Regions from separate parts of the Neobacillus solisequens genome, predicted to be linked through region 2. Evidence: riboswitches for the same ligand, from Rfam matches in the RefSeq annotation. Region 2 holds a riboswitch; each other region holds the start of a gene.
What was found. A riboswitch is a leader RNA that binds a small molecule or an ion and turns the genes downstream of it on or off. The one in region 2 is predicted to bind lysine.
Positions count from the first base shown of each region.

Region 1: another riboswitch for lysine. It lies ahead of dapA (4-hydroxy-tetrahydrodipicolinate synthase); the one in region 2 lies ahead of ACI3K6_RS15470 (aspartate kinase).
Region 3: another riboswitch for lysine. It lies ahead of ACI3K6_RS17380 (amino acid permease); the one in region 2 lies ahead of ACI3K6_RS15470 (aspartate kinase).

Region 1 covers NZ_JBKFGJ010000020.1:23,098-33,989, reverse strand. The annotation lists gene ACI3K6_RS18775 (DUF2087 domain-containing protein) at 1-524, shown strand, start outside; gene ACI3K6_RS18770 (MFS transporter) at 592-1,809, shown strand; gene ACI3K6_RS18765 (hypothetical protein) at 1,964-2,137, shown strand; gene dapA (4-hydroxy-tetrahydrodipicolinate synthase) at 2,176-3,063, opposite strand; lysine riboswitch at 3,189-3,369, opposite strand; gene ACI3K6_RS18755 (LLM class flavin-dependent oxidoreductase) at 3,557-4,609, shown strand; gene ACI3K6_RS18750 (Cof-type HAD-IIB family hydrolase) at 5,168-5,950, opposite strand; gene ACI3K6_RS18745 (hypothetical protein) at 6,114-6,332, opposite strand; partial or broken gene modA (molybdate ABC transporter substrate-binding protein) at 6,515-7,300, shown strand; gene trmL (tRNA (uridine(34)/cytosine(34)/5-carboxymethylaminomethyluridine(34)-2'-O)-methyltransferase TrmL) at 7,350-7,820, opposite strand; gene ACI3K6_RS18730 (multicopper oxidase family protein) at 7,989-9,728, opposite strand; gene ACI3K6_RS18725 (hypothetical protein) at 10,446-10,697, shown strand; gene ACI3K6_RS18720 (peptidase M20) at 10,703-10,892, shown strand, end outside.
Region 2 covers NZ_JBKFGJ010000014.1:199,633-210,524, reverse strand. The annotation lists gene ACI3K6_RS15505 (AMP-binding protein) at 207-1,910, shown strand; gene ACI3K6_RS15500 (TetR/AcrR family transcriptional regulator) at 2,104-2,688, shown strand; gene ACI3K6_RS15495 (enoyl-CoA hydratase) at 2,713-3,486, shown strand; gene ACI3K6_RS15490 (electron transfer flavoprotein subunit beta/FixA family protein) at 3,602-4,375, shown strand; gene ACI3K6_RS15485 (electron transfer flavoprotein subunit alpha/FixB family protein) at 4,415-5,392, shown strand; gene trxA (thioredoxin) at 5,771-6,085, shown strand; gene uvrC (excinuclease ABC subunit UvrC) at 6,783-8,555, shown strand; lysine riboswitch at 8,625-8,801, shown strand; gene ACI3K6_RS15470 (aspartate kinase) at 8,919-10,136, shown strand; gene ACI3K6_RS15465 (YslB family protein) at 10,279-10,731, opposite strand.
Region 3 covers NZ_JBKFGJ010000018.1:154,315-165,206, forward strand. The annotation lists gene helD (RNA polymerase recycling motor HelD) at 1-451, shown strand, start outside; gene ACI3K6_RS17365 (BA3454 family stress response protein) at 508-642, opposite strand; gene ACI3K6_RS17370 (hypothetical protein) at 865-1,095, opposite strand; gene asnS (asparagine--tRNA ligase) at 1,422-2,813, shown strand; gene ACI3K6_RS17380 (amino acid permease) at 2,908-4,401, opposite strand; lysine riboswitch at 4,583-4,774, opposite strand; gene ACI3K6_RS17385 (YitT family protein) at 4,958-5,773, shown strand; gene ACI3K6_RS17390 (winged helix-turn-helix transcriptional regulator) at 5,808-6,161, opposite strand; gene ACI3K6_RS17395 (nitroreductase family protein) at 6,292-6,924, shown strand; gene ACI3K6_RS17400 (PH domain-containing protein) at 6,966-7,580, opposite strand; gene ACI3K6_RS17405 (DMT family transporter) at 7,710-8,678, opposite strand; gene ACI3K6_RS17410 (DUF421 domain-containing protein) at 8,779-9,639, opposite strand; gene ACI3K6_RS17415 (DUF1657 domain-containing protein) at 9,658-9,864, opposite strand; gene ACI3K6_RS17420 (DUF1657 domain-containing protein) at 9,932-10,135, opposite strand; gene ACI3K6_RS17425 (YmaF family protein) at 10,289-10,627, shown strand; gene ACI3K6_RS17430 (MarR family winged helix-turn-helix transcriptional regulator) at 10,807-10,892, shown strand, end outside.

The DNA.
Region 1 (10,892 bases), on a different contig from region 2:
TTAAAATTGTCGCGTTACTCCAGCAAGGACCCTTACATGGGCAAGCCATTGCCGGAAAATTGGGACTCACTCCACCAACCATTACTCACCATATTGCCAAACTTCGTGAGGTTGGCCTGATCAGAGAAAGAAGGGATAAGAACACCATCTATTTTTCCCTTAATGAAAAAATCCTGGAAATGAGTGCTAAAGCCATTTTGTCAGTAGGAACGGGGGGGACTTCAAATATGGAAATGTCAGTTACGCCAGAAGAAAGGGAAGCGATCATCAAAAATTTCTTCACCAAGGATGGCAAGCTGAAAAACTATCCGGCCCAACGCAAGAAAAAGCTAGTGATTTTGGCACACATAGCGAACGGATTAGAATTTGGAAAAGTGTATTCAGAAAAGGAGATTAACGAATATTTAAAGCAATATCATGAGGACTATGCCACATTAAGGCGGGAACTGATCATGTGTCAATACATGTATAGAGAGAATAATGAGTATGAACTAAACCCTGTTGAGTTATGGTGGCTGCGTTAAGAAGTATTTTTTTGCAAATCTAATTAGATGTTTGTGAAATTAGATGTATATATAAGTAGGTGAGGTAATGGGCATATCTTTGTTGAAACAAGAAAAACAATACCGGAAATTATTTTTAGCCGGGGTTGTCAATGGAGTTGGTGATCGATTTAGTTCAGTAGCTGTTTTGGCGATGCTGATGCAACTAACTGGGTCGGGTTTAGCCGTTGGTGTGACTTTAGCTATCCGGCTGCTGCCATTTGTCATTTTTGCTCCGATCGGTGGTAGACTTGCTGATCGATTCTCACGAAAAGTGATTTTAGTTGCCACAGATTTAATCAGAATTGTTTTCGCCTTGGGCCTAATCTTTGTGGAGAGTGAAGCTGATCTTTGGATCGTTTATGTCAGTTCATTTTTCCTAGCTGTCGGCGAAGCCATTTATGCACCTGTAAGGAAATCTTCCATCCCGCAGTTGGTAAATAAAGAGCATTTACTAAAAATAAACAGTTTGGAGCAGGTGCTAATTGGCATTGTTTTAATCGGGGGTGCCTTCTCAGGCGGTATCGTTGCTTCTATATTTGGGGCACAAATCACATTTTGGTTAAATGCGGCCTCCTTTTTAGGAGCTGCTGCTCTCATCAGTACCATCAATTTTCCTGAACATACAGAAATAAAAGAAGAAGCGAAAGTGAATCGAGAATCTATATTTTCAATATTTAAAAAGGTAATTTTAATGTCCATTCCTGTACAAATTTTGCTATTATGTGAGATTCTTTTAGCGTCATTAAATGGCATTGATAACGTGCTAATCAGTGTATACGCAGTTAAGGAGTATCAGCTGGGGGATGTAGGTGTCGGTTTGTTCTATGGGGCGTTAGGGATTGGGCTGACTTTAAGCTTCACAGTAGCGAACCGGCTTCGGAAACATCTCCTAGCCACAGGTTTGGTTTGTTTAATGTTGGAAGGCTTTAGCCTGATATTGTTAAGTCAAACCCATTATGTCGTTTTTGCCTTCCTGCTATTCTGTGGGGCAGCCTTTATGACCGGAATAGGCAATGCTTGTTTTGATACAGTATTAATGAAGGAAATCCCCGAAGAATATCAAGGTACGATGTTTGGATTATTGGCCACTATCTCGAATCCCATCTTAGGGCTGTCCATGTTCATTTCCGGAGCAGCCTTAGAAATTCTGGCACCACGTACTATGGGGGTGATTGGCGGAATGGCCTATATGTTAGTAGCAATCGTCATGTTGATTAGCTATTTTTCAAGAGGATTTAGGAAAAAAACAGCTATCGGGGAATAAGGCCGTTATTCTAAGCGGTCTTTTTCATCATTAACCGCTGTAAACGTTTTACCATATTATAATCATACGAACTTATTGGTAAAAAGAATTATAATATGGGAAAAATCGGACAAGAATGTGAAGGGAACTCAATTTGAAAAAGAGGTGTGCAATAATGAAAGAACCTTTTGAATACCCGAACATTTTTTACAATGAAGTCATTATGTACCTAGAAACCAAATGGGACCGCCGTTTAACCGACCATGAACGGAATGTCTTGATCGAAGGGTACCGCTTTGGTCGAATGGTAGAAGCAGAAAATGAAATAAAAATTTTGTTTGCAAAATAAAAAGCACTCTTTTTTATAAAGAGTACTTTTTGAAAAATTTATGCCAAAACCTCAGATTTGGACGGCATTATAACCAGTTCAAGTGCTTGTTTTTCTGTTTCATCTAAAGGTACCAGCGGTAATCGGACCCCACCGACAGATATTCCTTTCATATTTAGGGCCGCTTTGACCGGAGTAGGGTTGGGCGCAGAAAATAGGGCTTTCATAGTAGGCAGAAGTCTGCGATGTGCAGCTGCCGCTTCTTTCACTTGGCCATTTTTAAACAGATGAATCATTTCCTGCATTTCATTGCCAATAATATGAGAAGCTACTGAAATGACACCTGCTCCACCAATGGAAAGGACTGGGAGGGTTAATCCATCATCTCCGCTGTATAAAGTAAAATCATCAGGGGTTTGGTCGATTATAGCAGCCATGGCATCTAAATTGCCGCTGGCTTCTTTTACAGCAACGATATTATTTATGTGTGATAAACGCACTACTGTTTCCACTGAAAGGTTGGTCACACTGCGACCAGGGATATTATAAAGAACCACTGGTAACGAAGTTGATTCAGCGATTGCTTTAAAGTGTTGATACAGGCCTTCTTGTGAGGGCTTATTATAGTAGGGAACAACAAGCATAACTCCGTCAAGACCGACTTCTTCAGCTTGTTTGGATAGTCTAATTGATGCATGTGTATTATTGGATCCTGTTCCAGCGATGACAGGTACTCTGCCGTTAACGACCTCCACAACAAATTTAAATAAGGTTACTTTTTCTTCCGAGGATAAAGTGGGAGATTCCCCAGTTGTTCCAGCAACTATTAATCCGTCAGTTCCATTGTCAATTAAATAATTTACTAGATTTTTTGTCGCGTCAAAATCCACCTCACCATTATCATTGAATGGTGTAACCATTGCGGTTAATACTTGGCCAAAATTCATTTTGCTCACCCTTTTTATAATTTTTTTAGAAATTAGAGGGGTAAGGCCATATCAAATTCAACGCAAAAAAGCAACAACGAGGGATCCGCTGCTGCAGTAGAAACAAAAATCATGCTCGTTCCTGTGCGTGAGATAGCCCTCCATATAGTTCCCTATATGACAGTTCAGTACTTATTCAATAGCTGAACCAGCTTCAAATACTATGAGTATCTTCGAAGCTTCGGCAAATTCCCCTTTCCACAAACCTCATCGGACCTCATAATCCTCCAATCGTGTACTAATGGTTTTTGCGCCTCTATCCTCACTTCAAAAGGTTTGAAGTAAGAAAATATATAATTTATTGTAATATAACAGAATATTCCATACATTACAAGAGGAAATACATGTTATTTTCTAAAAATGAGAGAAAAGTCACAGGCGGCTCATTTGTAATTTTTATTGGGATAATGTTAAAAATAGATAGAAGTTATTTGTGAAAAAAGGGGAATATAACGTGGAAATTGGAATTAGTACGTTTGTTGAAGCAACACCTGATCTTAAAACTGGTGAAACGATAAGTCATGCTCAAAGAATACGTGATGTGGTAGAAGAGATTGTCCTGGCTGATCAAGTTGGCTTGGATGTCTTTGGGGTAGGGGAGCATCATCGTGAAGATTTTGCAGCATCATCCCCAGCAGTGATTCTGGCTGCGGCTGCTTCTAAAACAAACCGAATTCGGTTAACAAGTGCAGTAACGGTTCTGTCATCCGATGATCCCGTTCGAGTATACCAAGATTTTGCCACTGTTGACGCGATTTCTAACGGCCGTGCAGAAATCATGGCGGGTCGAGGTTCCTTTATCGAATCATTCCCGTTATTTGGTTATAATCTGCAGGATTATGATGAGCTATTTGAAGAGAAATTGGAACTACTATTAAAAATATGCCAATCTGAGAAAGTGACTTGGCAGGGTAAACATAGACCGGCTATTAATCATTTGGGAGTCTACCCACGTCCGGTTCAGAATCCTTTGCCAGTATGGATTGGTAGTGGAGGTAATGCAGAATCTGTCGTTCGGGCAGGTGTGCTCGGTTTACCGTTAGTATTAGCGATTATTGGCGGCAGTCCGCGGCAATTTGCCCCACTGGTTCAGTTGTACAAAAGAGCCGCGACACAAGCAGGTCACGATGTTTCCAAGTTAACGGTAGCATCCCATTCACACGGATTTGTTGCCGAAAGTACAGAAATAGCTGCGGATAAGTTTTTCCCGCCTACACAATATGTGATGAATGTATTAGGGCGTGAACGTGGTTGGGGTCATTATAGCAGAGCCAGCTTTGATTCAGCCCGGAGTTTGGAGGGTGCACTGTATGTAGGGGATCCTGAAACAGTGGCGCAGAAAATCATTCATTTAAGGAAAAATGTAGGAGTCACTCGCTTTATGCTACATTGTCCTGTGGGTTCTATGCCACATGAAGACGTCATGCGGGCCATTGAGTTGTTAGGGACAGAGGTGGCCCCTCGGGTTCGGGAGGAAGTTTCTAAGTGGGAAACAAATGATAAGTAATTGGTAAGTAAGCTTTGGAGAAGGTCTATGTGAAAAAATGGGTCACAAAAGAAGGGTCTATTTGACCGAAACATCTAAAGAACGGAAAATACGGTCATATAGGAGAGGTCTATGTGACCGAAACATCGAAAGAATCGAAAAAACGGTCATATAGGAGAGGTCAATGTGACCGAAACATCGAAAGAATCGAAAAAACGGTCATATAGGAGAGGTCTATGTGACCGAAACATCGAAAGAATCGAAAAAACGGTCATATAGGAGAGGTCTATGTGACCGAAACATCGAAAGAATCGAAAAAATGGTCATATAGGAGAGGTCTATGTGACCGAAAAAACGAAAGAATTGAAAAAACGGTCATATAAGAGAGGTCTATTTGACCGAAAAATCAAAAGCACTGAAAAAACGGTCACCTAGAAGAAGTCTAAGTGACCAAAAAAGCGGAGCAATCGATAAAATGGTCACTTAGACAAAAAAACTTTTAATCCATTCTAAAAATACAATTAGACGTATTCTGTAAAAAATTACCGTAAAAATCTCCGGAATGGCCAATGGTCATTCTTAAATTAACCCAAGCCGCTCCAATCCGACTGCAACCCCATCTTCTTCAGCAGTAAGTGTAACCATATTTGCAGCACGTTTCACTTCATCTAAAGCGGAACCCATTGCAACCCCCATGCCCACAAACGAAAGCATTTCGATATCATTTAAGCCATCTCCGAACGCAACCGCTTCATCAGGGGCGATTCCGACTCGCTCTAACAGCTTAGTTATTCCAACTGACTTATTGGATTTCGACAAATTCACATCACAAGTACGAGCTTCGCCTGAAGTCCATCTTCTGAAATCCAACTCAGGAATCATTTTTTGATAGGACAATTCTTCCTCAACTTCACAATGAAGGAACAGTTGATAAATATCTTCCTCAAGCCAATATTGCTGCGACGCCAGGCCTGGCTTCCAAGGGTCATGCTGATAGGCCTCTCTGACAATGGGATGCTCCAAATCTGAAACCCTAAAGTCCTTGCCGCTTAGAAAGGTTAGGGCATGATTATAATCTCGTGTTAGTTGAAACACATTCGTTAAGATTTTATTATCTATGCTATTTTTGTAGACTTCTTGTCCCTCATGGGAGACGTATGCCCCATTAAAAAATACCATCGAGTCTGTTCCGATTTCCTCCACAATCGATTCTGAAAAATATGGAGCCCTGCCTGTTGCAATGATGACCTTCAAATTTTTATCTTTCAAACGTTGAACAGCCTGTTTAGTGGCCGAACTAATGGCTTTTCTGTGAGGAAGAATCGTTCCGTCTATATCAAAGATGACAGCCTTGTATTGCATGTAACACACTCCTACTTTACGATATTAACAAATTACTCATATTTCATATCAGTATAACATGTATTTTGAAAAAAACTAAGCTACCTGCATTTGGATAAAATATGGTTAAACAGTAATAAATAAATTAGCCCTCATGAATATTCATGAAAGGGCTAATAGTTATTTACCTTTTTTTCTTTTTAGAAAGATCTACAATTTGTTTGTTTTTATTAACAACTTCCAAAATAACCTGCACATGAATCATCTTTTCATCGATATTGTTTACACTTGAAACTTTGCCTTTCCGGCCTTTTATTGTTAGGTTATCACCCTCAGCAGGTAGGCTATTTCGTAGTTGAACCAATAAAGCATTTTTATTTTCAAAAAAATGAACAACATACATAGTCGAATCACCTATTTCATTAGGAATATATTTAAAATATATGAACAACAAGGAATTTTAGAATGGGGCATTAACAGCGGAGTCATTGAAAGAAAATACAGTCTGTGCCATTTTTCATAAACTTTTCATTCTCTTCTTATATATAATTAGAAACATAATATAAAACTGAAGGGAAAGACGTAATGAAAAAAATCGTACTAAACTGTTTAACATTTCTTTTAATGATAGCTCTTTTTGGCTGTTTAGCCACAAAAAAGAAAGAATCCAAAAAGAATGTAGAATTAATTATATAAACAGCGGCTAGTTTACAAGAAGCTTTAACTGATATAAAAGCCAAGTTTGAAAAAAACACAATCATGTAGTTGTGAATTTTAATTATGGAGCATCTGGAGCACTTCAGCAGCAAATTTCCCAAGGGGCACCAGTTGATTTGTTCTTTTCCGCGGCTGCGGACAAATTTGATCAACTCGTTAAGGATGGGCTGATTGAGAAATCAAAGGGGACGGATTTGGTAGGCAACGAATTGGTCTTAATTGTTCCAAACGATTCAAAAAAAGCATTACATCCTTCGCTGTTTTGGTAAAAACAGATAAAATCTCCATCGGAACCCCAGAGGCAGACCCGGCAGGTCAATACTCTAAACAAACATTGGAACAATTAAAACTGTGGCCATCTGTTGAAAATAAGCTGGATTATGCCAAGGAAGTACGGCAAGTTCTTACATATGTATAGACCAACAATGTCGATGCGGGCATTGTTTACAAAACGGATGCATTGATTTCTTCAAAGGTAAAAATTTGGCAACGGCAAACGAAAACACCCACTCACCAATCATTTACCCATTGGGAATTGTGAAAAGCAGCGCTCATCCAAAAGAGGCTAAACAATTTTATGACTTTCTACAATCTGGAACATCTTTGAAGATCTTAACCAAATATGGGTTTAAAGATGTAACAAATAGAACTTAAAAATACCAAACCGAGTCAATAAAAAAATCTTCCAAAAACGGAAGATTTTTTATTTTAATTTGGGATATCCTTGCTGGCGCAAAGCCTCATACACCAATATAGCCGCTGTATTCGATAGGTTCAGTGAACGAACATGGTCATTCATCGGTATTCTCAAAAAGTGATCTTTATTTTTCTCTAATAAATCTTTTGGTAAGCCAGTGGTTTCTTTTCCAAACATAAAATAATGGTCCTTTAAACCATCACTGAAATCAAAGTCTGAATGTGTTTTTTCACCAAACGTCTCAATATAGTAAAACTCACCTTGATTTTTTGAAAAAAATTCATCCAATGAGTCATAGTACGTTACGTTTACAGACTCCCAGAAATCTATACCTGCTTGTTTTAACATTTTTTCATCTGTCGAAAAACCAAGGGGCCGGATTAAATGCAGGGCCGTTTCCGTTGCGGCACAAGTAAGTGCAATATTTCCAGTATTTGCAGGAATTTCTGGTTGATATAATACAACATGTATTGCCAAGAATGGTCACCTCTGTTTTTATTTTACTCTTAAAATTATAGCATATTGGTTTACGGATATAGGAAGTGGTAGGGGTATAAAAATGAAAAGACTAGCTCGGGATTTTAAAGCTAGTCTGTCTTAATACCATTTCCTTATTAGGGAGTGGCGATGTGAATTTAATTCATCTTAAGAACTTGATTCATCTTGATCATGATTTTCACTAGATTCATAATGTTCGTTGTCATCTTGGCAGCATTGAGCAAATAAATCATCCGGACAATCCTCCAGAATCGGGTTGCACGGGTTGAAATTCGGATTGTTTAGGACTTCATACGGGCGCATCATTTCGTGATCCTCATGTTCAAGAATATGACAATGCCATGGATAGATTCCGGTAAAGGGTCCAAAACGGGCAATAATCCGAGTCACTTCTTCAGGATTGGCCCGAACGGTATCTTTCCAACCTCTTTCATTAGGATCTGGTTCACGTGCCGGACCAATAATAGTGATATTTCCATTATCATCAATCGAAATAGGTTCACGATTAAGAATCTGGAATTGAACAAGGTGCAAGTGAATGGGATGGGTGTCAGCCGTCAAGTTATACAGTTCCCATACTTCTACGGTACCGTTATACGGAGTTTCTGTAATCGGCAAATCATTCCACTCCATGCCGTTCAGTAAAAGTTTCAAACGGGCAGGAAATTCTGGATCATCCATTTCGATTAAGAAATTCTGTCTTACCGTCGCGCCATTTTGATTGAGTCTCTCCAAGCAGCTTAATGCTTGAGGAATATCACTTTTATCTGGTTCAGAGAGTTTTTTAGAAACGCGAATTTCCATAATTTGAGGAAGAAGGGGAGTATCAGAGGCACCATTAGGGAATGGTGCGGGTGCGTCATTTGTTAGGATGATTTTTTGACCTTTGTGTTTTGAAAAATCAATGATAACATCTGCTCGTTCAGCAGGAGCTAATAAAAGCCCTTCGACATTAGAAACAGTAACTGGATTCTCTAGGAAGCCGCCATCCGTTCCTATTTGGATAAAATCTTGTCCAGAACTTAGTCTTAATCGGTAAAATCGAGCATTGGAGCCATTAAGAATACGGAAACGGTATTTTCGCGGTTCGACTTCAAGAAAAGGCCATACTTTTCCATTAACTAAAGCTGTATTACCGAAAAACTCAGGAACCACAGATGGATTTGGAAGTGCTCCCACATCAAATGGTGGAGGTGGCTGCGGTGCTGGGAATAATGGTGGTGGCGGCTGTTGTGCAGGCGGTGGTTGATGGCCTGGCTGCGATGGATAGAAAAGTTCACCATTAGGATAGAAGGAACGATCTTGTATTACTAACGGTATTTCGAATTTTCTCCTGGGGAGATTTAGTTTCTTCTCATTCTCATCTCGAATAAGATAAAAGCCGGCAAGTCCTGCATAAACATTTAATCTAGTAATTCCTATGGCATGATCATGATACCAGAGTGTTGTTGGACGCTGACAATTAGGATAGAAGTAAACTTCATGCAAGAATTTGCTGCCAACACTTTTGAAGTTTCTTGTAAACCAAGCTTCGGGATACCCGTCATTTTCCGGTCTTACCCGTCCGCCATGTAAGTGCACAACCGTTCTTACAGAGGGTTCATCGGGACCCGCACCATGAAGTGTTCTATCCACTGGCAAAAGATGTTCAAACGGTAAATGGTTTTCCCATTTGACTAGAATAGGATGATTCCTGGTAACTTCGAATGTAGGACCAGGATACATGCCGTTATAACCCCAAACAGTAGTTTCGGGTAAGTCTCTGTGTAACTTTTGTGTAACTTGTTTCATCGTTACCTCATAATAGGGAATTCCGTCTCGATGACCAACAGGCTTTATTACTAATGGGAGAGGCAAAGCATCTACAAACTTGTCTAAAAACGACAATTATAAAATCCCTCCTTATTTTTTTAAGAATCAATATTGATTCTTTGAATCTGTACATTTTTTGTTAAGTTGTACTGGCAGGATATGCAATTGACAAGAGAAAGGTATGGGGTAAAAGTGCAAATAATCAGAGAAGAAGCATGCGAACATCTAAATTTTAAGTTTTGAATTTTGAAGCATTGGGCTGCTTTGAAACCAAATAAAATACTCTCGTTCTCTCAAGTCTGAGACGGGGAACCTGTGACTGTCACTCTATTAGAACACATATGAAAAGTAGAGTCGGCCACTTTGCAGGTTTGTTGTTCGTAAACAGTTTTAAACAAATGTTCATATGTTATTCAGATTTGCATTTAGAAAAGTATCTAAAAGGATACTCATGTTGGGGAACCATTATCCGGACTGAACCCTACAATAATGACCTCACAGATCACATGTGAGATAGAGTTGAACACTGAATTTTGTGAGGCGGTTGAAGGGAGAAGTTACACCTCCTCCTACTTGTCTTTATCAAAAAGATTTAAAAAAGGATACTCTGTTCAAATTCCTGACCGGTCCGTCGTATATTACAATCTTTTCTTTATGGAAAAAACATTGAATCAGGTAGTTCAGGAATTGCGACAATTTACCGAAAAGATTGCGGCGTCGTGTTGAAGAGGGATAGCCAAAAAGTCAAGTGCCTATGCCAAACTGGCGGGAAGTAAGGATAGAGCCATAAAAGTGAACACACTCTCCTTCAATGAATTACAGAACTATACAATTGAAAAATATGGGTATGAGAAAATTAATGAAATACCACCAAAGGTTAAGGGAAATAAAGGTGTGATAGAAGATCACGAATTAACGGTTAAAATTGTTGATGAGCTTGGACTTTTGTGTAAAGAACTCTCCCCGTTCATTGTTCTCTTTTTTGCTCCACCGTTTGTTCCAGTGATATCTTCAGTAATCATCCAGGAATTAAACAGGTTTTAGATCAAATGGTTACTTATGCAAATGAAGCGCACGGAATTAACTTGGCGATTCAACACTATTTTCCAGGGATGTCTGATTTAAGCTTTGTTGGTATGCAGATGCCTGTTGTATTATATAGTCCACATACTGCCAGTATGTCGTTGTGGGGGAAAGAATATAGTCTGCCACTAGTAGAGATTTCGGAGCTTAATCTGT
Region 2 (10,892 bases):
GAAGTGCCTGAGCGGAAATCAACATACTAGTTTTACAGAGCATTTATTTTATAAAAAGAATGAAATAAAGCTGACTTAAAAAAGGTCAAGTAGACAAGGTGTGACTTATTTCAATTTAAGGAAACTCCATTGTTTAATGGAAAATACTGTACTATAATTAAAGGGTGAGAATTTTGAAAATTTCAATAAAAGGGGGAGGTCCGTTCATGTCGGAGTCCAGACCGTGGTTGAAAAATTATCCTAAAGATATTCCTACCACCATTGACTACTCCACAGAGCCGGTACAAAAATTTTTACAAAAATCAGCAGAAAGCTTTCCGGAAAAAATTGCGATTCATTTTATAGGAAAGGAAATGACGTATAGGCAGCTTTACCAAGATGCCTTAAAGTTTGCTGTCTATCTTCAGGAAATCGGTATAAAGAAGGGTGACCGTGTTGCCATCATGCTGCCGAACACTCCACAAGGCGTCATTAGTTATTTCGGAATCCTCATAGCTGGGGGAATCGTTGTTCAAACGAACCCTTTATATACGGAACGCGAGCTCGAATATCAAATGAGCGACTCCGGAGCAAAAGTAATCGTCACCCTAGATATCCTCTATCCACGCGTCTCAAAGGTCATGCCACAAACCAATTTGCAGCATATTATTGTAACCGCTATCAAGGAATATCTGCCATTTCCCAAAAATCTTATCTATCCTTTCATCCAGAAAAAACAATATGGAATTGTTGTTAAGGTAAAACATGAGGGTCCAATTCACCTATTATCCGAAATCATGAATAGATCTCTTGGACAGGTGAAGGAGTATAATTGTAACGTAGAAGAAGACTTGGCATTACTTCAATATACGGGGGGAACCACAGGAGCCCCTAAAGGAGTCATGTTGACGCATAAGAATTTAATCGCTAATGCTACAATGAGCCAGGCTTGGATTCCTAGGTGCAGGCCCGGTGAAGAATCTGTATTGAGTATTGTCCCATTTTTCCATGTATATGGCATGACAGTGTGTATGCTTTTGGCGGTGAAGATGGCAGGCAAATTAATCATCCTTCCTAAGTTTGATGCCCTCGATACCTTAAAAACCATTCATAAGCAGCGGCCAACCCTTTTCCCAGGTGCACCTACCATCTATATTGGTTTACTTAATCATCCTGATCTGAAAAAATATGATTTATCTTCCATAAATGCATGTATCAGTGGTTCTGCTCCGTTACCGCTGGAAGTTCAAGAAAAATTTGAAGAAGTAACAAAAGGGAAACTGGTAGAAGGCTATGGGCTTTCAGAAGCATCTCCGGTAACCCATTCCAATTTCTTATGGGACGTCGAACGAATAAAAGGCAGTATAGGAGTGCCTTACCCTGATACTGACTCAAAAATCATTTCCATTGATACTGGTGAACCCTTGCCTGTAGGAGAAATAGGGGAAATCGTTATTAAGGGTCCACAAATTATGAAGGGTTACTGGAATCGTCCTGAAGAGACGGATGATGTGTTAAAGGAAGGATGGTTGTTTACAGGTGACCTCGGTTATATGGATGATAAGGGCTATTTCTATGTGGTCGACCGGAAAAAGGATATGATTATTGCCGGGGGCTATAATATTTATCCAAGAGAGATAGAGGAAATATTATATGAGCATCCCGATGTCATGGAAGCAGTGGTAGCAGGCGTACCCGATCCATATCGCGGGGAAACGGTGAAGGCTTTTATTGTGTTAAAAGAAGGTTCGACAGTTTCAGGAGAAGAAATGAACCAGTATGTCAGAAAATATTTAGCTGCTTATAAGGTACCAAGACTTTATGAATTTAGAAAAGAATTACCAAAAACAGCAGTGGGAAAAATATTAAGAAGAATGCTGGTAGAAGAAGAACTACAAAAATTAGAAGATGAAGCAAAAAAACACGCTTAGTTTGCGCCATTATTTTTTTTGATTAAAAAGGCTTGTCATAGAACCAAATTTCAAAAAAATAATCAATTACGGATTTAGAATTTCTTGACAGAATAAAAGTTTAAAATTATTATAAAAATATGAATGATTATTCATTCATATTTTTATTTTACTATTATATATATTAAACCATTTTTTCCAAAGGAGGGATACCATGAAAAAAACAAAGCCAAAGTACATGCAAATTATTGATGCAGCGGTCATCGTCATCGCCGAAAACGGCTATCACCAGGCCCAAGTCTCAAAAATTGCAAAACAAGCTGGAGTGGCTGATGGGACCATCTATCTATATTTTAAAAACAAAGAAGACATCCTTATCTCTCTCTTTGAAGAAAAAATGGGAAATTTTATCGAAGAAATAGATCAAAGGACAGCAGGAAAAGAGACCGCGACAGAGAAGTTATTAATGATGATCGATGCTCATTTCGAATTGCTTTCTCAGGACCATTATCTTGCGATTGTAACACAATTGGAATTAAGGCAATCTAACAAGGATTTGCGTTTAAAAATCAATAATGTATTAAAAGGATACTTAATGGTCATTGATAAGATCCTTGAAGAAGGTAAGGAATCAGGTGAGTTTGCAAGTGACCTTGATGTCCGTCTTGCCCGGCAAATGATTTTTGGCACCATTGATGAAACTGTAACGTCTTGGGTGATGAATGAGGAAAAGTACGATCTCAAAAAGCTGGCGGTTCCTGTCCACAAGCTATTAATCAACGGATGTACAAAACGCTAGTGTGCTAAGAATAGGGGGAGTAATATGGAGTATTTAAAATGGTCAAGCGGGGATGGTATTGCCACTATTACCCTACAGCGTCCTCCTGCGAATGCGCTTTCATCAGGGCTTTTGCGGGAGTTAGCTGGTGTCCTGGATGAAATTGAGCCAAATCGTGACATTAGGGTCGTGGTGGTTCATGGTGAAGGGAGATTCTTCTCAGCAGGGGCAGATATTAAAGAATTTACAACAGTAAAATCTTCTGATGGCTTCTCTAATTTAGGGAAATTTGGTCAGGATCTATTTGACAGAATGGAAAAGTTTCCAAAACCAATCATCGCTTCTATTCACGGGGCCTCACTTGGCGGTGGATTAGAGCTGGCGATGGCTTGCCATATCAGGCTTGTCAGTGAAACGGCCAAACTTGGTTTGCCAGAATTGCAGTTAGGCTTAATTCCTGGGTTTGCGGGAACACAACGCCTGCCAAAATATGTAGGTGTGGCCAGAGCAGCCGAAATGATGTTTACATCAGAACCAATCACCGGAGTAGAAGCAGTGCAATACGGTTTAGCCAATCATGCCTATCCAGAGGAAGAAGTGTTGGAACAAGCCTATAAGCTGGCCAGGAAAATTGCTAAGAAAAGTCCAATCGCCATCAAGGCAGCCATTGAATTATTAAACTATGCCAAAACAGAAGAATTTTATGAAGGTACCAAAAGAGAAGCTCAGTTATTTGGTGAAGTATTTGTCTCTAATGATGCTAAAGAGGGCATCCAAGCCTTTATTGAAAAAAGAGAGCCTAATTTCAAGGGTGAATAAACGGATCTTGTGTGAGTAAAGAATCACCCCTTCCGTTTACCAATATATTTTTTTACAATCAATTTTCTTAATCTTTCAAACTAAAAAAATGTTTGAATTTCTTAGGAGGGTAACCATGAACATTTATGTGTTATTGAAAAGAACCTTTGATACCGAAGAAAAAATCACCATTTCCGGCGGGAAGATCAATGAGGATGGTGCGGAATTTATTATCAATCCGTATGATGAATATGCAGTAGAGGAAGCCATTCAGGTTCGCGATGCAAATGGCGGTGAAGTTACTGTTATCTCTGTCGGGAGCGAAGAATCAGAAAAGCAATTACGTACAGCTCTTGCAATGGGTGCTGATAAAGCAGTTCTTATTAACACGGAAGATGATGTTGAAGGCGGAGATCAATTTACTACTGCCAAAATCATTGCTGAATACCTAAAAGATAAAAATGCTGATTTAATTTTAGGTGGAAATGTTGCAATTGATGGCGGGTCAGGGCAGGTTGGTCCTCGTGTAGCAGAACTATTAGGAATTCCATACGTAACTACAATTACTAAGCTTGAAATTGATGGAACAAAGGCAACGGTTACCCGTGATGTCGAAGGAGATTCTGAAGTGATCGAAACGAGCCTTCCATTACTAGTAACAGCCCAACAAGGGTTAAACGAGCCACGTTATCCATCTTTACCAGGAATTATGAAGGCAAAGAAAAAACCTTTAGATGAACTGGAGTTAGATGATTTAGATCTTGAAGAAGACGATGTAGAAGCTAAAACAAAAACGATTGAAATATACTTGCCGCCTAAAAAAGAGGCAGGAAAAGTATTGTCCGGGGAATTAGCTGATCAAGTGAAAGAACTTGTTCAACTACTACACACTGAAGCAAAAGTTATTTAATCGGTTATCTTAAAATTTGTTTGCAGGGGGTAAACACAAATGTCCAGAAAAGTATTAGTATTGGGAGAAGTTCGTGACGGATCCTTACGTAATGTATCTTTCGAAGCAGTTGCTGCAGCAAAAACTGTTGCTGAAGGCGGAGAAGTAGTTGGTGTATTACTTGGCGATTCTGTAAGCGGTTTAGGTGCGGAATTAGTTAGATATGGTGCCGATCGTGTAGTCGTAGTGGAGGATGAAAAGTTATCACAATATACCTCAGACGGATATTCCCAAGCGCTTCTAGCTGTCATTGATCAAGAACAGCCTGAAGGTCTTGTATTTGGCCATACAGCACTTGGAAAAGATTTGTCTCCAAAAATTGCTGCCAAGCTTTCATCTGGTTTAATTTCCGATGCAACAGCTGTTGAAGTGGCAGGAGGAAACGTTGTCTTTACTCGACCAATCTATTCAGGTAAAGCGTTTGAAAAGAAAATTGTGACTGACGGGATCATTTTTGCAACCGTTCGTCCTAACAATATTGCTCCACTTGAAAAAGATGAGAGCAGAACAGGTGAAGTTTCTTCCCTTTCTGTTGAAATTAAAGATTTACGCGCCATCATTAAGGAAGTAGTAAGAAAAGCTACTGAAGGTGTTGACCTAAGTGAAGCTAAAGTTGTCGTTTCCGGTGGCCGCGGTGTGAAAAGTGAAGATGGCTTTAAGCCATTAAAAGAGCTGGCAGATGTTTTAGGTGGAGCAGTTGGCGCGTCCCGTGGTGCGTGTGATGCCGAATACTGTGATTACTCACTGCAAATTGGTCAAACGGGTAAGGTTGTAACTCCAGACTTATATATCGCTTGCGGGATCTCGGGTGCCATTCAGCATCTTGCCGGCATGTCCAATTCAAAAGTCATTGTAGCCATCAATAAGGATCCTGAAGCTAACATTTTTAAAGTAGCTGACTATGGAATCGTTGGTGACCTATTTGAAGTGGTCCCAATGTTAACGGAAGAATTCAAAAAATTAAAGGTTCATCAATAATTGATTGAACTCTAAAAAAGCGGGCGGATTTCCGTCCGCTTTTTTCATTGTCTAGCTCCAGCGCGCTAGCGGCAAGGGTCCTTCGTCTCCGCCCTCCGATAACTAAACATCGAATCCCCTCCGGCTCTACGTGTTTCCTATCTCAGTTGGAGAGACACCACAAGGAAGGCTTCGACAGCACAGGCATCGCCCGAAGGAAAAGTGTTTGCTTTTTCGAGGAGGCCAAATGCAGTAGACCTAGGTGCTTGTGCTTTTCTTATAATGTAGTTTAATTTAATGCCATTAAGGGAAAATTAGATGCGAAACATATTATTAGCGTGATTTTCTAAACAATGCTATACTTTCCGTATATTTAAGAAAGATTAGGAGGTCATATATATGGCTATTTCACATTTAACGGATCAAAACTTCGCTGCAGAAACAGGTTCTGGCTTAGTTCTTGTTGATTTCTGGGCTCCATGGTGCGGACCTTGCAAAATGATTGCACCAGTTTTAGAAGAAATCGATGCTGAAATGGGCGACAAAGTCAAAATCACAAAATTAGATGTAGATGATAACCCACAAACAGCAGCTAACTTTGGCGTAATGAGCATTCCAACTTTGTTAGTATTCAAAGATGGCGAAGTTGTTGATAAAGTAGTTGGCTTCCAACCAAAAGAAGCTTTAGCAGGTGTACTTCAAAAGCACGTCTAATCAAAGACCAAAGGCCTTAACTGGAATCTCACCGGTTAAGGTTTTTTTATTTTTATAAAGAAATATCTTTCTTTATAAGAGGATGAAGGACAGATGGAAAGGAATCGCGTTTGGGAATGTCTTTCAAAGAGTGGATGAAAGACAGATGGAAAGGAATCCTGTCTGTGAATGTCTTTCATAAAGGGGATGAAGGACAGATGGAAAGGAATCGCGTTTGGGAATGTCTTTCAAAGAGTGGATGAAAGACAGATGGAAAGGAATCCTGTCTGTGAATGTCTTTCATAGAGGGATGAAAGACAGATGGAAAGGAATCCTGTCTGGGAATGTCTTTCAAAGAGTGGATGAAAGACAGATGGAAAGGAATCCTGTCTGGGAATGTCTTTCATAAAGGGGATGAAAGACAGATGGAAAGGAATCCTGTCTGTGAATGTCTTTCATAAAGGGGATGAACGACAGATGGAAAGGAATCCTGTTTGGGAATGTCTTTCATAAAAGGGATGAAGGACAAATGGAAAGGAATCGCGTTTGGAATGTCTTTCATGAAGTGATGAAAGAGAGAACGGTTAAGCAAACCGTGGAAGATATAATCTATACATAAGGTATTTTTTCTTAATAGCAAACACTCCCACTTCCTTTTATTATCGGTTTGTTTTAAAATTTTAAGGAACCATGTAAAAGAGGAAGAGGAGTGGCCGGTATGAATGAAACAATAAAGCAAAAGCTTGCACTGCTGCCTGATCAGCCGGGCTGCTACTTAATGAAGGACCGGCAGGGGACCATTATCTATGTGGGAAAGGCCAAAATTCTAAAAAATCGTGTGCGCTCTTATTTTACCGGGTCTCATGATGGAAAGACCCTAAGGCTGGTAAATGAGATCGAAGACTTTGAGTATATTGTGACCTCATCCAATATTGAAGCTTTACTTCTAGAGTTAAATCTGATCAAAAAATATGATCCAAAATATAATGTAATGCTTAAGGATGACAAAAGCTATCCGTTCATCAAGCTGACAGCGGAGCGCCATCCTAAACTAATTATCACCAGAAAAGTGAAAAAGGATAAAGGTAAATACTTTGGACCGTATCCGAACGTTGGCGCTGCTAACGAAACGAAAAAGCTATTAGACCGTATTTATCCATTGCGGAAATGCTCCACACTACCGGATAGGGTATGCCTATACTACCATTTGGGACAGTGTCTGGCACCATGTGTGAACGAAGTGTCAGAGAACCAATATAAGGAAATGACCGATGAAATTACCCGTTTTTTAAATGGCGGTTATAAGGAAATTAAAAAAGAGCTAACGGTGAAAATGACAGCAGCCTCTGAAGAATTGGATTTTGAAAGGGCCAAAGAGTATCGAGATAAAATTAGCCATATCGAAACGATCATGGAGAAGCAAAAAATTACCATGACTGATTTTACGGATCGCGATGTGTTTGGCTATGCCGTAGATAAGGGTTGGATGTGTGTTCAGGTTTTCTTTGTCCGGCAGGGAAAGCTGATCGAAAGAGACGTATCGATGTTTCCGATTTATAATGAACCGGAAGATGAAATCTTAACGTTCCTTGGTCAATTTTACCAACAATCCAACCATTTCAAACCAAAGGAGATCTTCGTTCAGGATGAAGTGGATCTTGCCATGGCCGAACAGCTTTTGGCAGTTAAACTTCTAAAGCCGCAGCGTGGGCAAAAAAAGGATTTGGTCAAAATGGCCATTAAAAATGCGAAAATTGCCTTGGCGGAAAAGTTCTCGCTGATTGAACGTGATGAAGAAAGAACCATTAAAGCTGTTGAAAACCTTGGTGAGTTTCTCGGTATTTATACTCCACATCGAATTGAGTCATTTGATAACTCGAATATTCAAGGGACTGACCCCGTGTCAGCGATGGTTGTGTTTATTGATGGCAAAGCGAATAAACGAGAATATCGCAAATACAAAATCAAGTCTGTTAAAGGACCTGATGATTATGAATCAATGCGGGAAGTAACGCGGAGAAGATACTCCCGTGTCCTAAAGGAAGATTTACCACTTCCAGATTTAATCATTATTGACGGAGGAAAAGGACATGTGGAAGCCGTGAGGGATGTCCTTGAAAATGAACTAGGTCTGGATATTCCTTTAGCAGGGCTTGTTAAGGATGACAAGCACAGAACCTCTCAGCTTTTGTATGGAGACCCTCTAGAAATTGTTCCATTGGGGCGCAACAGTCAGGAATTTTATTTGCTGCAAAGAATCCAAGACGAAGTACACCGTTTTGCGATTACCTTTCACCGCCAAATTCGTGGAAAAAGTTCATTCCAATCATTGTTGGACGAAATCCCAGGAATTGGTGAAAAACGGAAGAAATTATTGCTAAAACACTTTGGTTCAGTGAAAAAAATGAAAGAAGCCGCCCTTGAGGACTTTACATCTATTGGCATACCGCCAAATGTTGCTGATGAGCTAATGAAAAAACTGCAATCATAAGGATTGTCAGAAAAATTATGCTATGCTATAATTAGAAAAATTTCATTTACTATCACTTTTACGTGTTAAAGTGAAGGTAGAGGTGCGAACTTCAATAGTAAAGACTCTGAGAGGGATGAGCCTCAGTGAAGGGTCTTGAAAGGGGATGTTCGCCGAAGCAGGAAAGCCTCATTGCTTTCTTAGCTGGTCCTGTATTGAATAAATACCGGATTGTCAAGACGCATGTCTTGGAGAGCTATCTTTCATTGTGTGCACAAGATTTTTTTATTTGTGTTTAAAAAGCAATGGGATACCCTCCTATTGCTTTTTTTATTTTTTTATTGGGAATATTTATAAATAGGATTGTTGAAAGAAGGGGAAAACATGGGGTTAATTGTTCAAAAGTTTGGCGGTACTTCTGTTGGAAGTATTGAAAGAATATTAAATGTAGCACAATGTGTTAAAGAAGAAACTGAAAGAGGGAACCAAGTGGTCGTTGTTGTCTCGGCAATGGGAAAAACGACAGACCAACTTGTAAATATGGCCAAGGAACTCTCCTCTCAGCCAAATAAGCGTGAAATGGATATGCTCCTCACTACAGGAGAACAAGTAACGATTTCTTTACTATCAATTGCCCTAAACCAAAAAGGGCTTGCAGCTGTTTCCTTTACCGGCTGGCAGGCTGGAATCATCACTGAACCGATTCATGGAAATGCGAGAATTTCCAAAATCCATACAGAGGCCATCAGCAAACAATTAAATGCTGGAAAAGTTGTCATTGTGGCGGGATTCCAAGGCGTAACAGAAGATGGACAAATTACGACATTGGGACGCGGTGGCTCTGATACAACCGCTGTCGCTCTTGCAGCTGCATTAAAAGCAGATAAATGTGATATTTATACGGATGTTACCGGTGTGTTTACTACCGATCCGAGGTATGTAAAAAGTGCTCGAAAATTGCTCTCGGTTTCTTATGATGAGATGCTCGAGCTTGCAAATTTAGGTGCTGGTGTATTGCATCCGCGGGCAGTTGAGTTCGCCAAGAATTATCAGGTGCGGTTAGAAGTCCGTTCTAGTATGGAAAAAGAAGAAGGTACAGTGATTGAGGAGGAAGCAACAATGGAGCAAAATTTAGTAGTACGTGGAGTGGCATTTGAGGCCGACATTACGAAAGTAACGGTTTTAGGCTTGACGAATTCTTTAAACAGTCTCTCAACTATTTTTACTACCTTAGCCCAAAATCATATTAATGTAGATATTATTATCCAAAGTACAACAGAAACAGGAGCTGCCAACCTCTCCTTTTCTATCCAAACGAATGACTGGATAGAAACCTTAAATGTTCTTGAAAACAATAAAGAAAGTTTAGGGTATGGGCAGTTGGATGCAGAGAACAAGTTGGCAAAGGTATCCATTGTTGGCTCAGGTATGATCTCCAACCCAGGTGTTGCGGCCAAAATGTTTGATGTCCTTGCAAATCAAGGAATCCCGGTGAAAATGGTTAGTACCTCAGAAATTAAAGTTTCTGCCGTTGTGGAAGAAAAATACATGCATAAAGCAGTTGAAGCGCTCCATTCTGCATTTGAATTAGGAGATCAGTAATTTCTAAAAAAAGAAAATGGTGACAGGCACCAAGGTACCTGTCACCATTCATTAGCTGATGGAAAAGTTAAACATCATATTAGGAATATATGCAATTACTTCTAAAAAACTCGCTAATCACCGAGTTTTTTTATGTTGTCATTTAAATCAGATCTTTCAAATCCCATTTAACCGTGAAGCGAACTTTGTTTGATTTTTTGACAGGATGTTCGTATGTTTCGGAGATCATTCCTTTTTGTTGTTCGAACTGTTGAGCCAAGAAGCCGGCTTCTAATTGATAGAAGTGTTCTGATTTTGATTTTACCCGAGATACAAGGAGCGGGCTGGCCAGTTCTAGTTCCATTTCATTTTTTGACTCATTTTTGATCATGAGAGTGCCCCATGAAGCTTTTTCAAAAAAATCAATAAGTTCTTCCATATTTTCCAATGGATATTTACGGGCGAGGCGTTTTCCGGCCCAATACAATATTTCGGGAGTATCTTTACCAAAAATCTCAGGTAGAAGCACTTCCCTTATAAGTTCATATCCAAAAACAGACATGGACCTCGGTTCCGCCGTGTTGCCAATTTGATCAGTAACTATGCTTTCTTTCACAAGTTTCCCCTCTTTCTATTATTCTATTATATACAAAATCGACGAATTTTCATTACCGAAATCGGAAGAAGTTATAGGGTAGGATTTGTTATCTTAATATAACACCACTTGTTTATTGTCATAATTATCATTACCAAAATAGTGGAATTGTCACCCGTAAG
Region 3 (10,892 bases), on a different contig from region 2:
AGGCGGAGAGCAGATTGAGCCATTTAATCGGTTAGGGAGAAAACCATTAGTCACTTTTAGTAATCCTGACTTGATAAACAACCACACACTTCATAAAATTCATGATTTGCATCAAGAGGGATATAAGACCATTGCCATTATTTGCAGGACTGCTGAAGAAAGTAAGCAGGCGTATGAAACCCTAAAAGGGAAGGTCTCCATTCATTTGATTGAAAAGGGAACTCTTTCCTACGAGCAAGGGGTATTAGTCATCCCATCCTATTTAGCGAAAGGTATTGAATTCGATGCAGTCATTGTATACGATATTTCGCAATATCGAAGTGAAGGGGAACGGAAGCTATTTTATACAGTTTGTACGAGGGCTATGCATGAATTGCATTTGTTTGCGACAAACGGAATGAGTCCTTTAATGGAGCGGGTTTCAAGGAATACCTATGAAATAGATAACTAAACTTAATAAAAGGCTGTTAGATTCACCTTGTGATCAAACAGCCTTTTTTCCTATATTTACTTCTTCCATTGCTTTTCTACCTGCTCATAAGCCAATCTCATTATTTCTTCATTTGAAGTCTCGCGATCAGTAATGACATTGGTTAAATACTTTCTACCTTCAAAATGAATGGTTACTTCTACTTGTACCATAATAAATCACCTATCTTTCAATTGTAATGGTTAAAACAGTGTTATCTGAAATTCTTGGGAGAGGGATACTCAAGTTAGTGCTTCTAAAAGGATACCTTTGGGTGCAAGAATTGTTTGGGAGTTATTAGGGTTTTTACATTATATCACAGTGATAATTTCATAAGGAAGAGGGATTTTTTGTAAGAAAATGTTGAAAAACTGGCCTCCAATTTTGGAAGCCAATTAGTTTTCGACTAACATAAATTGTTCTGCAAATTGCTGAACAAGGGACTTGTCCAATTTATTTTTTTTAAACAATGATTCTGCAAGGGTCACATTGGCTTGTAAAAGTCTATTTCTTTTTAAATCACGAATGGTTATATCGCCATTTAATAATTGAATGGCCTTTTCTTTGGTGTCGGCATTCACAGATGATTCATATAGAAGGTAGGCAATACAGGTTATTTTGTCCAACAAAATCACTCTCCTGGCTTTATGAATCGAACTTTTGTTTTATACACTATAACATTCGACCAATATTTGTTATATTCCTTCTGTTTTTTTAATAATTTACGAAAAATTCTAACTTTTTACAATGTTATTTTGGAAAAACTGTTGAATATTGCTTATTTATGATGGTTTTTATATAATATGATAGGGATATGAGACAGCGTTAAACAATAGGGGAGCCTTTCGTCCCATAGGGATGGGAGGCTTTTTATGTCATGAGCAGCATCAGCTTAGGAAGGAAACTCCCTTAGCGATGTGAAACCTTTACATAAGATTTAGGAGGAACAGAAATGAAACAAACCGTAATCAAAGATTTGTACAGAAATACGGAAAGTTATATTGATCAAAAAGTACAAATTTCTGGATGGATCCGTACCATTCGTGATTCCAAAACATTCGGATTCATTGAATTAAATGACGGAAGCTTTTTTAAGAGTGTCCAAATTGTATTTGATGATCAGTTAGACAATTATAAGGAAATTGCCAAACTTTCCATTAGTTCTTCAATTAAAGTGGAGGGGGACTTCATCCACACTCCTCAAGCTAAGCAGCCATTTGAAATTAAGGCGACTAGTATCTCCATTGAAGGGACTTCATCAGCGGAATATCCGTTGCAGAAAAAACGACATACCTTTGAATACTTACGCACAATTGCTCACTTAAGACCAAGAACCAATACCTTTGCTGCTGTATTCAGGGTTCGTTCTCTTGCTTCCTATGCCATTCATAAATTCTTCCAAGATAAAGGCTTTGTATATGTTCACTCGCCAATTATCACTGGAAGCGACACGGAAGGTGCAGGGGAAATGTTCCGAGTCACCACTCTTGATTTGGACAACCCACCGAAAAATGAGGAAGGAAAAACGGATGCAACGAAAGATTTCTTTGGCAATGAAACAAACCTAACTGTGAGCGGCCAACTTTCTGCAGAGGCATTCGCTTTGGCGTTCCGAAATGTTTATACCTTTGGACCAACTTTTAGAGCGGAAAATTCCAATACTGCTAGACATGCAGCGGAGTTCTGGATGATTGAACCGGAAGTGGCATTTGCAGAACTGCCAGACATCATGGACTTAGCAGAAGAAATGGTTAAGTACGTAATTGGCTATGTGTTAGAACAGGCTCCAGAAGAAATGGACTTCTTTAATAGCTTTGTTGAAAAGGGTTTATTAGACCGGTTAAATAATGCCCATACCTCCGACTTTGGACGAGTTACGTATTCAGAAGCCATTGAATTATTGAAAAAGTCAGGTGAGAATTTTGGTTACCCGGTAGAATGGGGATTAGATTTACAGACAGAACATGAACGCTACTTATGTGAAAAAGTGTTCCAAAAACCGGTCTTTGTAACAGATTATCCTAAAGAAATTAAAGCATTCTATATGCGATTAAATGAAGATAATAGAACAGTTGCTGCCACAGACTTACTGGTCCCTGGAATTGGCGAATTAATCGGCGGAAGCCAACGTGAGGAAAGGGAAGAGATTCTTGCCGGCAAAATTAAAGAACTCGGCATGACTGAAGAGGATTACTGGTGGTACCTTGAATTAAGAAAATACGGCGGGACAAAGCATTCAGGATACGGCTTAGGCTTCGAACGCCTGATTATGTATCTAACAGGAATGACCAATATTCGTGACGTCATTCCATTCCCAAGAACTCCAGGTAATGCAGAATTTTAATAAACCAGAGGTAAGACCAACCCGCTCTAGGTTGGTCTTTTTTGGCATTAAAAAATGGCTCCGGATCTCGGAGCCACTTGTCATTATTGTTGTTTTACATATCCACATCTGGTTCAACAGCTAAATCACACTGCTCTAACGGGATTAACTTGGATTTCTTGGTAAATTTATAGCCTAACCAAACAACCAAAAATAGAGGTAATCCAATATATGATACCATTACACCATTCCAATCGATATGATCACCCGTAAAAGCAGAATAGTTCTGACCAAGGACAACGAAGGCACATACTGCGAATGCGAAGAGCGGACCAAATGGGAATAACTTTGCTCTAAATGGTAACTCATTTAAATCTCTTCCTTGGGCCACATATGCTCTTCTAAAACGATAATGGCAAATCGCGATTCCAAGCCAAGCGATAAACCCTGACATCCCGGAAGCATTTAATAACCAGACATAAACTGTACCATCACCGAAAAATGAGGCAAGAAACGCTAATGTTCCTACTAAAGTTGTGGCAATTAATGCATTGATAGGAACACCATTTTTATTTAATTTTGCTAAAAATTTTGGAGCTTTTCCTTCGCGAGCCAAATCCCATAGCATTCTTGTAGATGCGTACATCCCTGAATTACCCGCGGATAATACGGCAGTTAAGATAACGGCATTCATAACAGATGCTGCAAATGCGATTCCTGCCTTTTGAAATACAAGGGTAAACGGGCTTACCGATACATCACCATTGGCCAAATTTTCGTTAGTATATGGAATAAGAAGACCGATGACCAAAATAGCTAATACATAGAATAATAAAATGCGCCAAAATACTGATTTAACGGCACGAGGAATGGCCTTTTTGGGATCATCCGTTTCACCAGCAGCAACCCCAAGAAGTTCAGTGCCTTGGAAGGAGAAACCTGCCGCCATAAATATACCAAGCATGGTCATAAAACCGCCGTGGAAGGGTGCATCACCAATCGTTAGATTCTTGAACCCTACTGCGTGGTCACCCAGGATTCCAAAAATCATTAAAGTACCGGCAATGATAAAAATGATGACTGTAACGACCTTAATTAATGAGAACCAATATTCTGCTTCGCCAAAGCCTTTAACAGAAAGATAATTTAACAAGAACATAATCACCAAAAAGATACTGCTCCACAATAAAGAAGGTGTATGTGGAAACCAGAATTTCATTATCATGGTTACAGCTGAAAGCTCAGCGGCAATTGTGATAGCCCAGTTATACCAGTAGTTCCACCCAAGTGCAAAACCTAATGATGGATCAACAAATTTTGTTGCATACGTGCTAAAGCTCCCAGCAACCGGCATATAAGCGCCCATTTCTGCCAAGCTCTGCATTAAAAAGTAAACCATGACACCTATTACGAGATATGAAAGAATTGCGCCACCAGGACCAGCACTATGAATGGCACCGCCACTGGCAAGAAATAGACCAGTACCAATGGTCCCACCTAATGAAATCATGGTAAGGTGACGTGATTTTAAGCTTCTTCTTAATTGCTCTGATTCATTGTTAGAAACCTGGACTTCTGAATAATCCCTGTTTTGTGCAGCAGATTGCATAAAAATAACTCCTTTAAAAATAGGCTATTCAGAAATAAATTCTGAATGCAATAGAGAACTGCGTCTCATGTTCCACCCAATTGGGTTTGCCATTTGGCGAGTTTCTTTAGAAGGAGTTTGGAATAGAAAAATGCCAACGAAGCAGATTCGATGGCATTATCATTACCCCGCATCATACCTTCCGAAAGATAGCTCAACACACTTAGCTGGTAAAACTAAAGTGTGACAGTTCTGTTCCTGTTTGGAGACAGCCCCAGCATGCTATAACAGAGATTAAAGCACACTTCGGCAGCTTTTCCTTTCAAACGGAGTCTCTAACGTCTCTTGCATTTCTTCCGTTTTACTAATAAAAACCGCGACCTCTACCCCATCGGTTTGATGAGGATTTATCTATAAAGTTAATATACTACTAAAGTATAAATATTATAGTGAAAATGTCAATAGAAAAAATTTCTTGGAATTGAATATTATTGGAAAAAATAAATAAATTTACAGACGATATAAAAATCGTTATTATTTGTAGAAAGAAATGATTAGCGGTGGGGGAAATTATATCATGAAATGGTTAGGATTAATTGTCGGCTCTCTTATTGTTGGGGTAGGGTTCAATCTCTTTTTAATTCCGCACCATATCTTGAGCGGTGGGTTAAGCGGGATCTCCATGATTTTTGGGATGATAACACCTGTAAACACAGGTCTGATTAATTTTCTATTAAATCTTCCCTTATTAATCCTGGGATATAAGATGCTCGGAAAAAAATTTATGGTTAATTCAGTACTATCAGTTATTATTATTTCACTAGCACTTTATCTGATCCCGGTAGTTCCTATTGCAAAAGATACCATATTATCTTCCATTTTTGGAGGAGCAGTAACCGGGCTAGGTGTAGGTTTAGTGTTCCGGTGTTCGGGTTCAACTGGTGGTTTCGATATTATCGGAATGATCGTTGCAAGAAAAATGGATTTTCCAATTGGTGTTTTACTTTCAGGAATGAATGCAGTGGTCATCATGATAAGTGGATTTTTATTTAATTGGGATTCAGCCCTGAATACACTCGTGTCCATTTATGTAACCGGAAAAGTAGTTGATGCCATCTACACGGATCATGCCAAGTTAACGATTATGATTATTACTGAAAAAGGGCAAGAACTGCGAGAGCATTTGTTGACCAATCTATATCGTGGTTTGACCATCATGGATGGCACAGGCGGGTATACCAATTCGAAACGGAACATATTGATAACGGTCATTTCCAGATACGAACTGAACGAAGTAAAACAATTAATCACGGAAATTGATACAACAGCTTTTGTTAATATCACTGAAACCATTGAGGTGATGGGACTATTTCATCGCCCCAACCTAAAATAATGAGGAGCTTGCACAATTTGTGCAGGCTTTTTTGTTACATTTTTTTGCGGATTTTCACCCATTTCATAAGTGCCTCGATCACTTCTTCCAATTGTTTACCTGCCTCTGTTAATTCGTACTCCACTTTTTTGGGAGATTGATTAATCATTTTCTTCACGATTAATCCTTCCTTTTCCAAATCACGTAACCGTTCGGTTAACAGCCTGTCGGAAATTCCGTGTATCTCGGAAATAATTTCATTATATCTTTTCGGTCCTCTTAGCAAAGTATAAATAATAATACCTGTCCATCGCTTGCCGATAAACTCAATAGAATTATGGAAATTTGTGCAGAAATGCGGAATTTCTTTCTTATTATCGTTATTTTGACAATTGTTTATTTCATTCATTTTAAAATACCTCATTTAGACTTTTCTATTAGTATCATAACACAAACTTTTCACTTGACGATACATACTTACTTTTAGTAAGCTAAATTCATACTTACTTTTAGTAAGCTAAAAGAATGGAGGAACAGTTATGAAAACAACTTTAACAAAAAGTTTATCAGAGGTAATGAAAGAACGTCATTCAATAAGAAAATATGATCCTAATTTTAAAATTCCACAAGAGGAAATAAAGGATATTTTAAAAGAAGCGACTACAGCACCATCATCCAGCAATCTTCAACCATGGCGATTTATTGTAATTGAGGATCAAGAAACAAAAAAAGAGTTAAGAGCCATTTCAAATAACCAGGAACAAGTAGAAACGGCATCAGCCGTTATAGCTGTACTCGGAGATAAAGAGATGTTCAAGAGTATTGAGCAAGTTTATCGCAGTGCACATGAAGCAGGGTTTATGGATGAAGCCAATATGAATCGTTTAATTCAAAGCGCCAATAGTACGTATCCATATGCACCAGAAGAGATTCGTAAACATATTGCAACATTCGATGCTGGCCTTATTTCCATGCAAATTATGTTGATTGCAAAGGATAGAGGCTATGATACAGTGCCAATGGGTGGATTTGACAAAGGTAAATTTGCAGAAAAATTTAATGTGTCTGATCGATATTTTCCAATTGTGTTAATTCCAATCGGCAAGGCAGCTGCATCTCCATTTAATACCACCAGATTACCATTGGATGATGTTTTAATCGAGTATATTTAAACATAAAAATAACCCCGGTTCATCCGGGGTTATCTAAAACTTTAATTATTGATATATTTTTCAAACACAAAACCGAAATCTTTTACACAATATTGTTTTTTACTGTTTTCGAGCCATTGAAACGCTGCTTGGTTTACTAATTGAAATTGCTCTACAAGGTTATTGTTTTGGCTGGAAACCCGGCCCAAGGTTGTAGAAGCAATATCGAGACTTTGTTTGGCAAATTGAAGTGAAATATCATTTTCATGGGTAATCTCGGAAATTTTGATCAGAGCTTTATATAAATCCTTCACTTCTTCGATATGTTTTTTATGAACATCAATGGAGAAAGATTGTGAGCCAATTTTAAATTTGATTTCAACGTCTAGGTCAACCGTACCCGCTGTTTCAAGATGGACATCCGCTATTTTGTTTTTCGCATAGCTATAACGGTAGAGCATTCTTTTTTTACTGGTAGCACTTGTTCCATCAAGATGAATCAATGCATTATTAGTAAAACAATATTCATCTGATTTGGATTTAATCAAAAAATAAATTTTTTCGTGATCCTCATGCATGACATAATCGTCTGCATCCACCTTATCATAGTCAGTAGGTTTAATCACTGTCCCAACATCGCTTAATCCTAATAAATCTGCTGCTACTTTACCAAACATTATTTTAGAACCTCACTTTGTATTAAACTTTCCATCAATATGTGTACGATCGAACGAGGTTTTGGTTTCAAAAATCTCCTATTTCGAACGACAAGTTACTTTATGCTTTGAAAAAAAGGGTTATGACTGTTAAGCGCTAATTTTGTTACCAGTCGGCTGTTCCTTTTTATGGGAAACATAACTATGGAGGATCATTCCAGCCATAACGATCAAAATTCCAAACCAAGAGACATGTGACGGAGGAGTAGAGTGCAGCAAGAGTAGTTCCCCAATTAAGGCAAATAACACCTCCATAGATTGAGTAGCTTCTACGGCAGCCAATTGCTGCATGTTTCCTCTAACCAGGTCAGTTGCCTGGAAAAAGAGCACAGTTGCAATGACACCAGAGGATACAGCGACAATCCCTGATTGAAGAGTCTGTCCAAGCTCCGGAAGTCCGACTGTAAAATAACCGTAAACTGAAAGAATAACCCAAAAGGGCATGCTGGCAAGGGTCATTCCCAATACACGCTGAAATACATCTAATCTTCCTTTACAAAGGTCCATCATTTTACGATTCCCTAATGGATAGGAGAATGATGCAATGACAACAGGTAAAACCCCCAATAATAATGTTCCTAAAGATAACTGATCTGCCTGTTGCAGCTGCATGAGAATAATACCAAGCAGTATAATAAGCGACATCGCCATACCCTTGAGAGGAATTTTCCCTTTTCTAAGAATGGTTTCATTTTCGGTGTTGATAACTTCATAAAAAAGAGGTGCTAATAAGGAACCAGAAATGATTGTCATTTGCCATGTAGCTGCAATCAACCAACCCGGTGCATAGGAAGCGGAGAAACATAGTGGAGCATAAAATAAACCGAAGCCAACCGTACTCCACATAACCCACAATAAGGGATGCTTTTTCATCTCAATAAATAATGGTTTAAGATTTTTCCTTCCCGAAACAATCAGGAATAGAAAGGGGACCATAAAAAAATATCTTAAAGTTGCACTCCAAATCCAACTGCCGCCGGCAAGGTCCATCGCTCTGTTAAGGACAAAGGTGAAAGCAAAAAAGAACGCGGCTAAAATCCCTAATAAGATGGGCCTCATGGTCATTCTCCTTTCATTTCGATACCCTAAATTATAGCAGAATTCTGAATTATGTGAATAAAAAAATCCTAATCGAACGAATCGATAAGGATTTAGTCTGCTATCCATTAAGAAAAGGTTTTAATTTATCAATTGATTCCTGTAATAAGGCTGCATTTTTCTTATACATGGCTTTCGATTTTTCACAATTGGTGGAAAGGCAGTAAAGCTCTAAATCAGCTTGAACTTTTTTTAATGAAGCCATCAACAATGGTCTTTGCTGCGGTTGAGGGACTTTTATTTTATCATCGTAAAGATCAACGGTTAATTCGCCATAGGAATTAAGTTCCCCAATGAAAACATTGTCTAAAGTAACCCCCATTTTTTCTAGTTCTGCATATAACCATCCTCTGCTTTTCCCGGTCCATCTTAATGCCTCATCCACAATACTTCCGTCCATAATAATCGTTTGTGGAGATTCTTCATTGGGAAGCTTCAATCCAATATCTTTGGGTGTTAATGGCTGATAATCCTTTTTAAGCATTGCACTTAAATTTCCCCTTGGTTCTAAGACAGCATATTCAACATCGGCAATTCGAAAAATACTTTTTTGCCTCAAGAGGGCTGAAATTTCATCAATCGTATACTTTTCTTTTTTGAGGTTATCTTCAAGAATTTTTCCATCCTTAATGACAACCGTACCTCTGCCTTCCGCAAAATCTCGGAATTTTTTAGAATGGATGGATATGTAATTTACTAAAAATGTGACTAGCCCAAACATGAAAATGGCTATTGCTCCGTGATAGGCGTTGCTTTCTAGACCAGTAACCACTTCTCCGGCAATACTTCCAATTGTGATCCCTGCTACATATTCAAAAAAAGATAACTCGGAGATTTGCTTTTTACCGAGAATTTTTGTTGTTACAAACAAGAGAAGTAAGAAAATAAGGGATCGAGATATGATAAAAACCCATCCTGGCATCTATGTTCACCTCAACATTTACGATCCTTGGTATTGCGGTTCTTGACGTTCCAATTCATATACCCGGTATTGCAGGTCTTTTTTAATGTTCCCAACCGTTAACATCGTTTCATGAAAAACAGTTTTCGCCTCATCTTCTAAAGAATTTAAGGCAAGCATCGATAATTGCGCTTCAATACTTTTTATAGTGGCAAGCGTTTGTTTTACATTAGAAGCTACAGTCATGGGCTCCTCCCTATAAGGTCAATGTACAGCAAAAAGGGGTTGGCGAAAAATGCCAACCTATCCTTACTTATTGGTTATATTGTGGTTCTTCACTCGTGATTTCTTGAAGTCGAGGTTCAATTCCATCAATAATCGTTTGGGTTTGTTGGGCTGCATTTTGATATAACTGTTTTGCATTTTTATTTTCTGTTTGTAAGGCAAAAGTTTCAAAAGCAGCTTGTGCACTTTTAAGTCCTGCTAAAGTTTGTTTAACCTGAGTTCCTACAGTCATTTAAAAACCTTCTTTCGTATAATTAGTGGTACAAAAATAGTATGCGAAGCAATTTTTTTGTTATGTATCATAACTATTTATTAATAATGGAATGTTTCGCCATTTGACATGCATATAAATGAAGAAGAGATTAATCATGTGAGGTGGATTGTTTTGAGTAAAATCGGAAAAGACGATTTCGTTTCAGGATTTGTTCCACACCATAACCATGGTTCAGTTGATTATACCGGATTGAGTGGTGGACATGTTCACCAGTGTTTAGATGTTACTTCACCCCCAATACCTACTCAAGACGGGGGACATATTCATTACACAGAGGGATATGTTTTGTTTGAAGATGGTCATACGCATCATTACCGTGCCTATTCTGGGCCGGCAATCCCGGTGGGAAATGGGATGCATGTACATTACTATGATTTTCAAACCTCTGAGAATGATGGACACAGCCATCATGTTAAAGGCGTGGACCAACCAGCTCCTGGATCAAAATAATTAATTATAAAAGGGTCTTTTCCACTTGTGGAAGAGGCCTTTTTCTGTTTTATAAGGATTGCAGAGATTTTTGTTGACATAATAAAAATAGTACAATTATAATTCAGTTTGTATAAAAACATTTCGTATACGAAATGTTTGTCTAGTAAATATTTGGACACTAAAAAAAGGAGGAGAAAATGATTCAACTAAATAATGAACTTTTGGACTCATTTGCGGAGATCAATCGGGCGATTTATAGGCTTATCAAAAAAGATGCCGACCG